DNA from 2 places in the Acidovorax sp. GW821-FHT10A04 genome. Region 1 is predicted to be linked to the other one. Evidence: riboswitches for the same ligand, from Rfam matches in the RefSeq annotation. Region 1 holds a riboswitch; the other holds the start of a gene.
What was found. Region 1 has a riboswitch for cyclic di-GMP ahead of AC07PF_RS06430 (hypothetical protein). Riboswitches for the same ligand answer to the same signal wherever they lie in the genome.

Region 1 (7,735 bases):
GGCCATGGGCGACCACAGGGCTTCCTTTTGCGCCAGGTCCTCGACGAAGCTGGCCTGGCCCGACAGGGACACGTAGCTGTCATCGCCCGGGTCGGCATACGACACGTTCACCTGGCCATCGGTCAGCAGGCGGCCATAGAGCTCGCCGTTGCGCGGGATGAAGAAGTACAGCAGCGACTGCTCGTCGATGCTGCGGTTCTGCGTGGTCAGCGGGTGCGCGTGCAGCATGCCATTGGCATGGCGGTGGGTGAGCATGCCGAATTTGATGTCCTTGATCAGCTTCCACAGCGTCTCGCGGGCGGGGGTTTCGTGTTGCATCGGGGTGCCTCCGGCAGATGGTGAATGGGTAAAAATTCACTGTAGGCCGCCAGGAGGTGCGCAGGCGTCGGTCTCGGGCCCGGCTTGCGTAGGGCGTTTGTCCGACAGCGCTCAGCGCGGCTTGCGCTGCTCCAGCGCAAACGGGGGCAGGCCCTTGAGCAGACGCTGCCCGTACGAGGTGTTCATGAGCCGCTTGTCGTAGCAGTACACATGGGCCTGGTCTTCCTCGGTGCGGATGGCGCGGCCCACCCACTGGGCCAGGCGGATCGCGGTGGCCGGCACCACCAGCTCGCTGAAGGGGTCGCGCCCCACGGCGCGCAGCCATTCGGCACGGGCTTCGCCCACCGGGTCGTCGGGCGGGGCGAAGGGCAGCTTGGTGATGAACACCGACTCGCACAGCCGGCCCGGCAGGTCCAGCCCCTCGCCGAAGGACTGCATGCCGAAGATCACCGAGGGCTGTCCGTCGGCCACGCGCTCGCGGTGGCGCTTGAGCAGCTGCGTTCGCGGCAGCGCGTTCTGCACCAGTACCACGCTGCGCATGGCGGTGGGCAGGGCATCGACCGCCTGGCGCATCTGCTCGCGCGAGGTGAACAGCACCAGCGCACCGTACTCCACGTTGGCGATGTCGTAGAGCAGCGCCTCCACCATCTCGGCCGTGAACTGGGCCGCGTTCTTGGGGTCGGCCCGCGTCTCGGCCGCGATCAGTGTGCCCTGGGCGGCGTAGTCGAAGGGGCTCGGCACCTCCAGCGTGGTGGCGGCCGCATCGCCATGCAGGCCCGACTCGCGCATGAAGAATTCGAAGTGACCGCAGCTGGTGAGCGTGGCCGAGGTCAGCACCGCGCCGCGCACCGCGCTCCACAGGTGGTTGCGCAGCGTGGTGCCGGGCAATATCGGGCTGGCATGCGCCTTGACGACGATGAAGTCGCCCTCCACCTCCAGCGTGAACCACTTGGCGGCCGGCACCGCGCCCTCGGGTGCGTCCTGCAGCAGCAGCTGGGCCGTGGCGTGCAGCTCTTCCAGGCGCGGGGCCAGCATGCCGATCTGCGCGTACAGGGTGGACAGGCGGCGCGCCTCGTCGGGCTTGTCGCGCATCTCGGCGCGTAGCGCCTTGGAGATGGCGCGCAGCGCTTCGAGAAAACCGTCGGCGCTCGCGGCCAGCAGCCCGAGCGGGGCGAGCAGCTGCTCAGGCAGCACGCCGCGCGGCACGCGCACGCGCGCCGGGCCCCAGGCGTCCTTCTGGCTCTTGAGGGCCGGGCCGTAGACGTCCATCACGATGCGCGCCAGGTCCTGCAGCGTCTGGCGCAGTTGGCCCGAGTGCTTGGGGATGTCGGCGATCTCCTCGACCTCCAGCAGCGCGCCGATGCGCAGGCCGCGGCTGGCCAGGCGCTCGATCCAGGTCACGCGGCTCAGGTCCATGCTGCAGGCGAACTGGTCCAGCGCGGTGGCGGGCAGGTGGTGCGCCTCGTCCAGCACCAGCAGGCAGTTGTCCAGCTCGGGCAGCACGCGCGCGCCCAGGGAGGACAGCAGCAGGTCGTGGTTGGCCACGATCACCTGGGCGCCGACCAGCTCCTTGCGCTTGTCGTAGTAGGTGCACTGGCTGAAGGCCGGGCAGTGCTTGCCGGTGCAGGAGGCGCCCTCGGCCGCCACGGCGCTCCACACCTCGGGCTCGGGCGGCGTGTCCAGGCTGTCACGGTCACCGTCCCAGGCGCCCTTGGCCAGGGTCTGCGACATGGCCGAGTAGAACTGGATGCGCGCCTCGGTCTCCTGGCGCGGACGCTTGGCGCGGGCGGCGGCCTCTTCCTCGGCAAACAGGTCGTCTTCGGGCTCGTCCTCGGCCTCGCCGGTGCCGGCCAGACGGTCGAGCTTGAGCTTGCACACATAGCGCCCGCGCCCCTTGGCCAGCGCGAACTTGAAGGGCTGGGGCAGCAATTGGGCCAGGGCCGGCAGGTCCTTGTTCACCAGCTGCTCCTGCAGCGCCACCGTGGCGGTGGAGATGAGCACCCGCGTGCCGCGCGACAGCGCCATGGCGATCGCGGGTGCGCAGTAGGCCAGCGATTTGCCCACGCCCGTGCCGGCCTGGATTACGGCGATAGAGCGGGTGGGCGCGGCCTCGCCCGCCTCTTCGTCCACCTTGCCCAGCGTGGCATGGCTGAAGGTCTGCGCCACCTGCTCGGCCATGCGCCGCTGCCCGCCGCGGCTGCGAAACCCCGGCGTGGCCTGCACCACCGCATCGAACGACTGCAGGGCCGCCTGGGCCCACTCTGTTGAAGACATAAGGACGAGAGTGTGGCATATGGTTGGGCATACAGTGTTTTGCAGCCTCGGCATCCTGTCGTGCAGATGGGGAATGGGCCTACACCGCCCCGCGCCCGGTGCTCCTACGATGGTCAACAACCCACCTGCGCCCCTGTGACGCCCAAGGAACACCCCATGCCCACGACCGCCGATCCCCGCACGACCGAAGCCTCGGTGGACACCACCAGGCGCCAGACCGCCGCCACCCCCACCCGCGGCGACGCCGATGCGGCCAACGCCGCCCAGGAAGAAAACCCCAAGCTGCCGCACGAGCGCGACCAGTCGGTCGACATGACCCATGGCAAGCCCGACGCCCAGGTACAGCAGGCCTACCGCGACGTGCAGCGCGGCCTGCAGGACACGGACCGAGGTCCCCCGGCCGACAAGGCCTACCAGAAGCAGAAGTAGCCTGGCCCGCGCCGCGCAGGCCGCCCTGCCGGTGTATGCGCCAGAACAACACCCTGGGAATGCGCGTCGGGTGCGGGCGTTGCTGTGCGCCATTCAATGGTTGCCAGCGCAACCCATTCCCCTATACTGAAAAGCACTGAAACGGCACCCCCGTGCGAAAGCCGGGCCCGCAAAGTCACCGGTCTACCGGTACCGAGAGCATGTCTCGGCACCCACGACAGCGGGACTGCCACGTTGAAATCCAGGGTTGCTCAGGGAAACCGCCGTCTCAGTGGTCATCACACCCAACCGAGAGGCCGCCCCAGCGATGCAACACCGCCCAGGTCCCGCACTCGCCGTTTCTGCTCCTGATCTTCCTGCTTCGAGCGCGGGCCGGGCCATCCATGGCCGCCTTCACGGGCGCCATCCTGCTGCACAGGGGGCTTGACGGATATGGGCGACGGGCTGGTCATCGGTACCCAGGACATTGCGCAGAAGGACCAACTGGTGCTGCGCGCCCTGGTGCGCCTGCTCGACGGCGGCGTGAACATCCGCGCGCGCTTCAGCGAGCAGCTGGCCGAGTGCAATGTGGTCTTCGTTCCGGGCCACTGGCCCTACCGTTTCCATGCGCCCTGCATCACGGTGCGCGTGCTCGACCCCGCCGACACCAGCGCGGCGCTGGAGCAGACCGCTGACCTCACCGTGGCCACGCCGCTGCGCATGAGCAACGTCATCGCCGTGCTGCAGTCGGCCACCCAGCGGGTATACGGCGTGTCGCAGTTCGATCCGGTCAAGGGCCAGCGCGCCCTGTTCGAACTGCTCGGTGAGCACACCCGCACGGCCGAGCGCCGCCGCGCCGTGGTGCCCATGAGCGCGGGCCAGCAGGTCGTGTTCGACTTCGTGCAGCAATTGGTGCACACCTCCATGCCCATGGAGGTGCTGCTCTCGGGCGCCTACACACTGGGCGAGCCGCATCGCGTGAGCCCGGTCGAGGAAGAGCTCATCCGCTCCGTGCCCTCGCACAGCCTGCGGCAGCTGCTGTGGAGCCTGGCGATGCGACTGGCGCAGAAGGGTGCCAGCGCACCGGTGCGCACGGGCCACTACCGGCTGCTACGCTGGCCCGATGCCATCGGCCTGTCGTCTGCAGGCCACCCGCGCCTGGCGGCGCTGCTCACCAGCCGGGCCCTGAGCTACGAGCAGCTGTGCGCCAAGAGCGGCGTGCCCGAAGCGACGGTGCGCTGGTTCCTCGAAGCCAGCCTGGCCCTGGGCCTGGCGGTGGAGGAGATCGCGCCTGCGGCTGCCGCTACCGCCGTGGCGGCCCCTGCGCCGGCGGCCAAGACCCCTGTTCCTGCCGCCGCCCCCGCAGGCTGGCTCGGCAATCTTCGAGAACGGCTCAAGCTATGGTGACGCCCTCCTCCGCGCCTGCGGTGTTTGCAGGCGGCTCCCGCGATCTCAAGATCGTTTTCACCGGCCCCATGGGCGCCGGCAAGACCACCGCGATCCAGGCCATCAGCGATGGCCAGGCCCTGTCCACGGACGTGCCCATCACCGGCTGGGCGGAGCTGCCCATGCCCGGCAAGACCATGACCACCGTGGGCCTGGACTACGGCGAGTGCCAGATGGATGGCGGCCAGTGGAAGCTCAAGCTCTTCGGCACGCCCGGCCAGGAGCGCTTTCGCTTCATGTGGGACATCCTGGGCGCGGGCGCCTTCGGCCTGATCGTGCTGGCCGACAACTCCCAGCGCGACCCCGTGGGCGAGGTGGCGCGCTACCTCAAGGCCTTTGCGCCGCATGTGCCGGCCCGGCGCACGGTGGTTGGCGTGGGCCGGCTCGACACCCACCCCTCGCCCGGCATCGCCGACTACTGCGAGCAACTGGGCGCCCTGGGGTACAACCCTCCGGTGCTGGAGGTGGACGTGCGGCGCGATGCCGACGTGCGCCTCCTGCTGTCGGTTCTGGTGAGCATGGCGGAGATCGAACATGAGTAGCAGCAGCAACATCGGCGGTACCCCTGGCCTGGCGCCTGTCGCCACGTCCTTGCGCCTGGTCACCATCGCGCAGCTGGCCGGGCTGCTCGGTGAACTGCAGCGCGGCACCCCGGGCATCCTGAGCGCCACGCTGGCCAGCGCCGATGGCTTCACCGTGGCCTCCACGCTCTCGGACAGCCAGGATGCCGACAAGCTGTCGGCCATGTCCGGCTCGCTCAGCGCGCTGGCCGGCGCCATGACGCGCGAGGCCGGCCACAGCGCGCCCGAGCGGCTGATCCTCGAATCGGGCAGCGGCCACATCGTCTCGATGAACCTGTCCGTGCCTTCCGGCGACCTGGTGCTCACCGTGGTCACCAACGAATCATCGCTGCTGGGAAAGCTGCTCTGGAGCTGCCGCAACACCGCCGACCAGGTGATTGCTGCCTGCGCCACGGTGCCGCAGCCGGGCTGACCCCCTTCCATTGCCGTTCCCGTTCCCTTGTTCCACCACCACCGGAGACCCCGCCATGGCATTGACCCCCAAAGAACTCCTGAACCAGCTGATGCAGACCGAGGGCGCGATGTGCGCCGCGCTGGTGGACTACAACAGCGGCATGCTGCTCGAGTCCGTGGGCAGCGGCATGGACCTGGAGCTGGCTGCCGCGGGCAACACCGAGGTCGTGCGCGCCAAGATGAAGACCATGAAGTCGCTGGGCATGCAGGGGAGCATCGAGGACATCCTGATCACGCTGACCCACCAGTACCACATCATCCGCCCGGTGGAAAAGCACGACGGCCTGTTCATCTACTACGTGCTCGACCGCAGCCGCGCCAACCTGGCCATGGCCCGCCGCAAGGTGCTCGAGGCCGAGTCGCAGACCGCCATCTGAGTACCGTCAGGCGCCGCGCGTGAACCAGCGCGGCAGCTCGGGCAAGGCCTCTTGCAGCGAGCCAAGCACCGCCACGCAGGCCTGCGCCACCTCGGGTGCAGGCTGCAGCAGGTCGGGCACCACCACCAGGCCCATGCCCGCGGCCAGGGCCGCGCAGGCACCGTTGTGGCTGTCCTCGAAGGCCAGGCACAGCGCCGGGTCCACCCCCAGCCGCGCGGCGGCCAACGCGTACAGCGCCGGGTCGGGCTTGCCGCGCAGCACCTCGTTGCCCCCGGCCACGGCCTTGAAGTGCGGCAGCACGCCCACGCGCGCCAGGCGCTGCGCGATCTCGTCGGTGCGCGAGGACGAGGCCACCGCACACGGAATGCCCGCGGCCTGCAATCGCGCGAGCAGCGCGGCCGCGCCGGGCTTGAGCGGGAACAGCAGCTCCCTGCCCTCCCCTTCCTCCAGCGCGGCCCGCACCCCCGCCAGGGCCTGCTCGAACGGCGCCACCCCGCCCAGGTGCGCCTGCAGGATGGCGTGCGAGTCCTGCGCCGCCTTGCCCACCACCTGCAGGTAGTCGCTCTCGCGCAGCACTACGCCCAGGGCCAGGGCCGCATCGGTCCAGGCGCGCAGGGTGGCGCGCTCGGAATCGATGAGCAGGCCGTCCATGTCGAAGATGGCGGCAGCGAAGGGCGGGCGAGGTGCTTGCATCGAAATATGATGCCCGCAAAAACCAATGCCTTGAGGGAACATGGAAAGCACGACACGATTCACGCTGGTCTGCAAGAACGAGGCCGATGCCGATGCCTTGCATGCCGTTTTCAGCACCCCCGATGGCGCCCCGCTCGAAGCGGCCATCAAGGCCTTCTTCGCGGCCCGCAAGATCGCCATCCACCCCACGGACCACCTGGGCTTCGACCACTATGGGCGCTCGGGCCGGGTGATCGACGCGGTCTTTACCGCGGGCTCGACCGATGTCGGGGACTTCATCGTTCCCCTGTCCAAGGTCTGCCATGCCCTGCATGCGGAACTGGTCGATGACGAGGTGGCGCGCAAGCTCGAATACGGTTTCATCGACGGCAGGAAGAAGCCGCCCGCCGACGTGGTGGCGTTGATGAAGACCCTGGTCCCGACCGCCCAGCTGGGCCGCGTGGGCAGGGCCATCGAGGCCGCCGAGCGCGAGCAGAACGACCCGACCTATGCCTTCATCCGCGCCATCGGGTTCTCCAAGAACCAGGCCACCGTGCAGGCCCTGCTGGAAAAGGGGGCGGACCCCAACAGCAAGTTCTCCTCAGGCTACTCCTGCCTGAACAAGGCCATCACCGACAAGCGCGTGAAGGTCGTGCAACTGATGCTGGAGCATGGCGCCGACCCCAACCTGCCGCACAAGGGGTCTCCCAACCTCTACGAGGCCTGCCGGTTCTCCGCGCCCAAGATCGTGGACCTGCTGCTGAAGCATGGCGCCGATCCTGACCTGCGCGAGAAGGGATCTTCGGAAACCAGCTACCCCATCGAGATCGCCATCTATTATCACCAGGCCAAGATCGTGCAGTCGCTGCTGGACAAGGGTGCCGGCACCCGCGGCCTGCCCAAGCTGGCCAATCTGCTGGAGTTCACGGCCACCTCGTTCGACGCCATGCACGGGAACCTGGACGGCAAGCTCGCCATCTTCAAGCTGCTGGTGCGCGACCCGGCGTGGAAGGCGGAGCTGCGGGAAAACCGCGACCGGCTGACCGGCATGCTTGAGCAGTCGTTCGCCGCCTACAAGTACCAGACGCCCAAGGACCGCAAGGACTTCGACGACATCCTCGCGTTCGTGGCTGCGGCCTGACCTCCCGAGGTCAGCCGCGTTGCTGCAGCGCCCGCTCGATGCGGTTGCGCTGCACGGTCGTCTTG
Region 2 (7,735 bases), on a different contig from region 1:
GAACTTGTAACGGGCCGGGTGGGCGATCACGGCCATGCCGCCGGCCTCGGTGATCCAGCGCACGGCATCGCCCAGCCGGGCCCAGCGGTGCGGCACGTAGCCGGGCTTGCCTTCGGTGAGAAAGCGGCGGAACACCTCGGAGGTGTCCCTGCAGACACCCGATTCGACGAGAAAGCGCGCAAAGTGCGTGCGCGAGATCAGTGCCGGGTTGCCCACGAACTTCAGGGCGCCTTCGTAGGCCCCCTCGATGCCCACCTGGGCCAGCTGCTGCGCCATGTCCCGGGCCCGGTCACCGCGACCGCCGCGCGTGGCGACGAGGCCCTCGGCCAGGCGGGCGTCGTCCGGATCGAACCCCAGGCCGACGATGTGCACGGTGGTGTCGGCAAAGGTCACCGAGATCTCCACGCCCGTGAGGTAGGCCATGCCCTGTGCGCGCGCGGCTGCGGCGGCCCGGTGCTGGCCGCCGATTTCGTCGTGGTCGGTGAGCGCCCACAGCTCGACCCCGTTGGCCTTGGCGCGCGCGGCCAGGTCCTCGGGGGTCATGGTCCCGTCGGATACCACGGAATGGCAGTGCAGGTCGGCGTTGAGCAAGGTGGTCACCGACCCATTTTAGGGCTTGTACCGATAACGCGGGGTGCCGATTCCAGCAACACTGGTTACAAGAGCGCGGGCTCTGCTGTCGTCCGTCCTGTGGCCGTGACGGCGGCTGGTGGTTTGAAGACGGTTTCCTGAGGCAAAAACCCACAAAGCAGGGGCAGGTGATGCCCTTGCACAGCACAAGAACCTGTTGCAAGGATCGACCATGAAATTCGACAACCTGCGCGTGGCCCACAAGATGTGGAGCGTGATCCTGGGCCTGCTGGCACTGATGCTGGTGACCGCCATCTGCACCCAGTGGTATGGGCGGCAGGTGACGGCAGAGACCGAGCGGTCGGTCGAGAAGTACGAGTCCGCCATCACCACGGCAGTGAGCTGGCGCGGGCTGGCCGAGGTGGCCGTCACCATGTCCATGGCCAGCTTCGTGACCACGGACGCAGCGCTCAAGGCCGACTTCGATACGCGCGTGGCGGCCCTCACGGCGCGCATCACACCGGTGCAGGAAAAGATCGGCAAGAGCTCGGTGTCGGCCGATGACAAGGCCGCCCTGGCCCATGTCGCCGCCACCCGTGCCGACATCCGGGGGCAGACCGACAAGCTCAAGGAGCTGACCGACGCGGGCGACGCGGCGGCCAAGCAGGACTACCTGGCCAAGGTCTACCGCCCGAAGGCGGTGGCCTACCTGGAGGCCATCGACAAGTTCGTGGCAGTGCAGGAGCGCCAGCGCGACGCGGCGGTGCAGGCAGCCCGCGACTCGCGCGCCAGCCTGGTGGTGATCGGCGCGGTCGCCGCCATTGCCGTGGTGGTGCTGGGCATGTTGATGGCAGCCCTGCTGGTGCGCTCCATCACCCGCCCGCTCGATCGCGCCGTGTCGCTGGCCGAAGCCATCTCCGCCGGCGACCTCACGCAGAACATCCATGACGACCGCAAGGACGAACTCGGCGTGCTGACGCGCGCCCTGTCCGGCATGTCCACCCGCTTGCGCACCGTGGTGAGCGAGGTGCGCGTGGGCGTGGACTCGGTGTCCTCGGCCTCGGTGGAGATCGCCAACGGCAACCACGACCTGTCGGCACGCACCGAGCAGACGGCCTCCAACCTGGAAGAAACCGCGGCCAGCATGGAACAGCTGACGGCCACGGTATCGCAATCGGCCGACACGGCGCGCCAGGCCAACCAACTGGCGGGCACGGCGGCCCAGGCCGCGGCACGCGGCGGCGAAGTCGTGGGCCAGGTGGTCAGCAGCATGCAGCAGATCACCGACAGCTCGCGCAAGATCGCCGACATCATCGGCACCATCGACGGCATCGCCTTCCAGACCAACATCCTGGCGCTCAACGCCGCCGTGGAAGCGGCGCGTGCCGGCGAACAGGGCCGGGGCTTCGCCGTGGTGGCCAGTGAAGTGCGCAGCCTGGCACAGCGCAGCGCCGAGGCGGCCAAGGAGATCAAGACCCTGATCGGTGCCAGCGTGGAGAACGTCGAATCGGGCTCGGCCCAGGTGGCGCAGGCAGGGCAGAGCATGGAAGAGATCGTCTCCAGCGTGCGCCGGGTGAGCGACCTGATCGGGGAGATCACGGCCTCGTCGACCGAGCAGCGCGACGGCATTGCCCAGGTGAACCAAGCGGTGACGCACCTCGATCAGATGACGCAGCAGAACGCGGCGCTGGTGGAAGAGTCCACGGCGGCAGCCGCATCCATGCGCGACCAGGCGCAGAAGCTGGCCGAGGTGGTGTCCATGTTCAACGTAGGAGCCATGCCGGCACGGGCGCCGGTGGCAGCACCGCCACGGCCTGCACCGGCTGCCAGCCGGCCGGTGGCCGCGCCATCCCGCAAGGGCGTTGCCGGCAAACCCGCAGCACCTGCCACCGCACGGCTCACTGCGTCGGCGCCCAAGCCGGCAGCGGCCCACAAGCCTGCTGCAGCCGGGCCAGCCCCCGCACCGGCTCCACGGGCCACGGCCAAGGGCGGAGACGACGATTGGGAAAGCTTCTGAGGTCGCCCCCAGGGTTCCAGGCGCAGCGGCCTGGGGTGCATTGCCTTGACTGCCATTGGGCTGGTGGCGGCACCACGCCCGCCTGAATGTCTCTGGAGTGCTTCCTCCAAATTGGGGTTTTTCCCGGTGGGCTGAGGCATTTGCCGGCGCCCGGCTGTCGTAGGCTATGGGCTGTTGGATGTAATTGAATGTTTCTGCGGCCAGGTGCCGCAGTCCATCGGGCATCCGGGCCAGATCCACAAGGGAAAGAGATCCATGCAATTCGACAATATCCGCGTCTCGCGCAAGCTCTGGGGTGCATTCCTGGGGCTGATGATCGCGATGCTGCTGCTCTCGAGCTTCGCCCAGAACCGCGGCAACAACGCCATGTCGTCGGCGATGGACGACATCATCGAGATCGAGGGGCGCATCTCCTCCGCCGTGCGCTGGCGCGGCGCCACCGAGACGGCCGTCAACATGGTGATGGGCGGCGCCGTGACCACCGATGCCGTGCTGGCCGAGCAGTACGGCGCCAAGGTCAAGGAGATCATCGGCGCCATCAACAAGGTGCAGGAGAAGATCGTCGCCTCGGCCACCGCACCTGAGGAAAAGGCGGCGCTCGACAAGGTGCTGGACGCGCGCAAGGCGGTGCTGGCCGCCACCGCCAAGACCTGGGAGCTCAAGGGCGCGGGCGATGCCGTGGCCACCCAGCAGTTTGCGGACAGGGAGTTTGCACCCCTGGTCACGGTCTACCTCAAGGCCCAGGACGATTTTGTGGCGGTACTGGAAAAGCGCCGCGATGCGATCCGCGCCGACGCCACGGGCCGCCGCATCCAGAACGCCATTTCGGGGATCATCCTGTCCATGGTGCTGCTGGGGGTTGGCATCTTCCTGGCCTGGCGCCTGGTGCATTCCATCAGCGACCCGCTCGACCAGGCGGTCAAGACCATCGACGCCATCGCCGCGGGCGACCTCACGCGCGAGCTGCACGCCACGCGCAAGGACGAGTTCGGCCACATGCTGCGCTCGCTCTCGGCCATGTCGGCGCGCCTGCGCGGCGTGGTGACCGAAGTGCGCCACGGCGTGGACTCGGTGTCCTCGGCCTCGGTGGAAATCGCCAACGGCAACCACGACCTGTCGGCACGCACCGAGCAGACGGCCTCCAACCTCGAAGAAACCGCGGCCAGCATGGAACAGCTGACGGCCACGGTATCGCAATCGGCGGACACGGCGCGCCAGGCGAATCAACTGGCCGGTACCGCCGCCCAGGCCGCGGCCCGCGGCGGCGAAGTCGTGGGCCAGGTGGTCAGCAGCATGCAGCAGATCACCGACAGCTCGCGCAAGATCGCCGACATCATCGGCACCATCGACGGCATCGCCTTCCAGACCAACATCCTGGCGCTGAACGCTGCGGTGGAAGCGGCGCGTGCCGGCGAACAGGGCCGGGGCTTCGCCGTGGTGGCCAGCGAAGTGCGCAGCCTGGCACAGCGCAGCGCCGAGGCGGCCAAGGAGATCAAGACCCTGATCGGTGCCAGCGTGGAGAACGTCGAATCGGGCTCGGCCCAGGTGGCGCAGGCAGGCCAGAGCATGGAAGAGATCGTCTCCAGCGTGCGCCGGGTGAGCGACCTGATCGGGGAGATCACGGCCTCGTCGACCGAGCAGCGCGACGGCATTGCCCAGGTCAACCAGGCGGTGACGCACCTCGATCAGATGACGCAGCAGAACGCGGCGCTGGTGGAGGAATCGACGGCGGCAGCGGCATCCATGCGCGACCAGGCACAGAAGCTGGCCGAGGTGGTGTCGATGTTCAACGTGGGGGCCATGCCGGCACGGGCGCCGGTGGCTGCGCCGCCACGGCCTGCACCGGGGGCCCGCAAGCCCGTGGCCGCGCCGACCCGTACCGCCGTGGCCGGCAAACCGGCAGCGCCAGCGACGGCACGGCTCACGGCGTCCAAGCCGGCAGCCGCGGCCCCCAAACCCGCTCCCGCCGCAGCGGCCCCGCATGCAACCGCCAAGGGTGGGGACGACGACTGGGAGAGCTTCTGACCCTGCGCCCGGAGCGCCAATACCCACGAAAGGGCAGCCCAGGCTGCCCTTTCTTCATGCAAGATCGGCCCCATTGCCATCGAAGAAAGGTCTGCCATGCCCCTGGTCAACATCCGCCTTGCCAACCGCGACATCCCCACCACCTCGGCCCAGAAGGCCGCGCTGATCGCCGGCGTCACCCGGCTCATGGTGGAGGTGCTCGACAAGAAGCCCGAGACCGTGACCGTCATCATCGACGAGGTCGATCCCGACAACTGGGGCGTGGGCGGCGAGCAGGTGACCGTGGTGCGCCAGCGCAGCAAGGGGCCGACCCAGGCCTGAGGAGGAGGGGAGGTAGCCCCTTCGCCTATACCCGACCAACTTCCTGACATATTTACTTACAGGTAGGATCGGCCGCACAAAGGCACACCCGTACGAAAGTCGGGGTCGCAAAGCTTCCGGTCTGAGACCTCGTGCGCGAGGGGGTATGGCAGCGGGGCCGCTGATTTCCGGATGACTTGCGTCCTCGGGTGACTTGCCGCCAGGCAGGGCGCCCCTTCAGGGCGCGCCGCTGATCGCGCGCCCGCGTCTGCTCCCCGTGTGTCGACTGCCTTTGTGGCGCCCCTCCCGGGATGGACGGGGTTGGGCGCCCCTGTTCCAGTCCACACGATGAATCTCGGGGAAAAGCAATGAAGTTGAACGATATTCGGGTGGCCACGAAGATGTGGGGCACGATCCTGGGCCTGTTGGTGCTGATGCTGGGGGTGTTTGTCTTCACCCAGTACCGCTCCAGCCTGGCCATGGAAGCGGCGCTGGCCGACGTGCAGCGCTACGAATCCAACATCACCGCGGCGGTGCGCTGGCAGGGCCTGACCGAGACCAATACCGAGCGTTCGCTGGCCAGCATGGCGAGCTCCGACGAGGTGATCGAGAAATTCTTCGCCAGCCGCCAGGATGCGGGCTCGGCCCTCATCAGCGAGGTCCAGACGGGCGTGCGTGCCACGGCGGTGTCGGAGTCCGACAAGGCCGCACTGGCCAAGGTGGGCGAAGCCCGCGGCACCCTGCTCGACACCCTCAAGAAGCTCCCCGCTGTCAAGGCATCGGCCGAGCCGGGGGCGCGCAAGGAGTTTGCGCTCAAGGAATTCCTGCCGACCTCGGTGGCCTACGTCGATGCGCTCAAGGGCTTCGTCAAGGTGCAGGAGGCACAGCGCGACGCGGCCAAGATCGAGGCCCGGCATGCGCAGCGCAACGCCACGCTGCTCGGCCTGTCCAGCGCCGCCGTGGTGTTCGTGATCGGCATCGTGTTGGCCTCCCTGCTGGTGCGCTCGATCACGCGCCCGCTGGACCGCGCAGTGACCGTGGCCGGCGCGATTGCAGGCGGGGACCTGACCCAGCAGGTCCACTCCACGCGCAAGGACGAGTTCGGCCAGCTGCTGCAGGCCCTGTCACTGATGGTGGACAAGCTGCATGGCGTGGTGACGGAGGTGCGCCGCGGCGTGGATTCGGTGTCCACCGCCTCCAGCGAGATCGCCAACGGCAACCACGACCTGAGCAGCCGCACCGAGCAGACGGCCAGCAACCTGGAGGAGACGGCCGCCAGCATGGAACAGCTGACCGCCACGGTGTCCCAGTCCTCGGAAACGGCGCAGCAGGCCAACCAGCTGGCCGTGGGTGCGGCCCAGGCGGCCACCCATGGCGGCGAGGTGGTGGCCCAGGTGGTGGTCAGCATGCAGCAGATCAGCGATTCGTCCAGGAGGATCGCGGACATCATCGGCGTGATCGACGGCATCGCCTTCCAGACCAACATTTTGGCGCTGAACGCGGCGGTCGAGGCGGCCCGGGCGGGCGAGCAGGGCCGTGGCTTTGCGGTGGTGGCCGGCGAGGTGCGCAACCTCGCCCAGCGCAGCGCCCAGGCGGCCAAGGAGATCAAGACCCTGATCGGCGCCTCGGTGGAAACCGTGGAAAAGGGCTCGGCCCAGGTGAGCCAGGCGGGCCAGGCCATGGGCGAGATCGTGGGCGGCGTGCGCCGCATGACCGACCTGATCGCGGAGATCGCCGCCTCGGCCAGCGAGCAGCGCGATGGCATCGGGCAGGTGAATCAGGCGGTGACCAACCTGGACCAGATGACGCAGCAGAACGCCGCGCTGGTGGAGGAATCGGCCGCGGCAGCGGCGGCGCTGCGCGACCAGGCCCAGCACCTGGCCGAAGTGGTGTCGGTGTTCAACGTTGGCGCGGCGGCCGTGGGCTACGCCAGCACGCCTGCCGCAGCCCCGGCGCGCAAGTCCCCCGCAACTGCGCCGCAGCCCCCGAAGGCGGTGCCGGCCAAGGCGGCACTGCCGACCCGAAAGGGCGTTGCGCCGCGGCTCGCGGAAAAGGCCGCCAGCACCCAGGACGATGACCAGTGGGCGAGCTTCTGATGAACGCATTGAACCCGACCGCCGGCGTGCCGCTGGCCGCTGCAGGCCAGTACCTGAGCTTTCGCCTCGGCGAAGAAAACTACGGCATCGACATCATGAAGGTGCAGGAGATCCGCTCCTACGAGCTGCCCACGCGCATGCCCAGCGCCGCAGGCTTCCTGCTGGGCGTGGTGAACCTGCGCGGCGTGGTGGTTCCCATCCTCGATCTGCGCGTGCGCCTGCACTGCGCGGACAGCGCGTTCACGCCCTCCACCGTGGTGATCGTGATCGACCTGGGAACCCGCGTCGTGGGCGTGGTGGTGGATGCCGTGAGCGACGTGGTCACGCTGGAGCCCGGCATGGTGCACGCGGCCCCGGGGCTGTCGGGCGCGCTGGATGCGGGCTGCATCAATGGTCTGGCACAGGTTGGCGAGCGCATGCTGATCCTGCTCGACATCGATGCCCTGCTCGGCGATACGCCGCCGGTGCCGGCCGGCGAAGGGCTGGTATCCGCTGCCTGAGCGCTGCGCCGCTGGCGGGCGCGGGGCCGTCAGAGCTCCGCGCCCTCCACCAGGAACTGCACCTTGCGCTCGCCGCGCCACTCGTTGACATCGAGGCGAAAGGCCAGCAGGACGCGGGCAGGCAGCTGCTCGGTGTGGCCGAACCAGATCGCGTCGACCGGGTTGCCCTGGTGCATGAGCTTGATGGACAGGTGGTTCTTGGCCTCGCCCACCAGCCGCTGGCTCAC

Region 2: linked by a shared signal. The riboswitch ahead of AC07PF_RS19490 (methyl-accepting chemotaxis protein) and the one ahead of AC07PF_RS06430 (hypothetical protein) in region 1 are both predicted to bind cyclic di-GMP.

The regions. Positions count from the first base shown of each region.
Region 1 is NZ_JBWKNZ010000002.1:441,803-449,537, reverse strand. Features, by position in the region: gene AC07PF_RS06445 (pyridoxamine 5'-phosphate oxidase family protein) at 1-318, opposite strand, end outside; gene dinG (ATP-dependent DNA helicase DinG) at 430-2,592, opposite strand; gene AC07PF_RS06435 (hypothetical protein) at 2,749-3,021, shown strand; cyclic di-GMP riboswitch class I at 3,155-3,255, shown strand; gene AC07PF_RS06430 (hypothetical protein) at 3,445-4,407, shown strand; gene AC07PF_RS06425 (GTP-binding protein) at 4,401-4,988, shown strand; gene AC07PF_RS06420 (roadblock/LC7 domain-containing protein) at 4,981-5,439, shown strand; gene AC07PF_RS06415 (hypothetical protein) at 5,495-5,857, shown strand; gene AC07PF_RS06410 (HAD family hydrolase) at 5,864-6,550, opposite strand; gene AC07PF_RS06405 (ankyrin repeat domain-containing protein) at 6,591-7,670, shown strand; gene AC07PF_RS06400 (B12-binding domain-containing radical SAM protein) at 7,681-7,735, opposite strand, start outside.
Region 2 is NZ_JBWKNZ010000009.1:98,073-105,807, forward strand. Features, by position in the region: gene AC07PF_RS19470 (3',5'-nucleoside bisphosphate phosphatase) at 1-600, opposite strand, end outside; gene AC07PF_RS19475 (methyl-accepting chemotaxis protein) at 803-2,587, shown strand; gene AC07PF_RS19480 (methyl-accepting chemotaxis protein) at 2,843-4,612, shown strand; gene AC07PF_RS19485 (tautomerase family protein) at 4,709-4,933, shown strand; cyclic di-GMP riboswitch class I at 5,005-5,098, shown strand; gene AC07PF_RS19490 (methyl-accepting chemotaxis protein) at 5,281-7,008, shown strand; gene AC07PF_RS19495 (chemotaxis protein CheW) at 7,008-7,508, shown strand; gene recJ (single-stranded-DNA-specific exonuclease RecJ) at 7,538-7,735, opposite strand, start outside.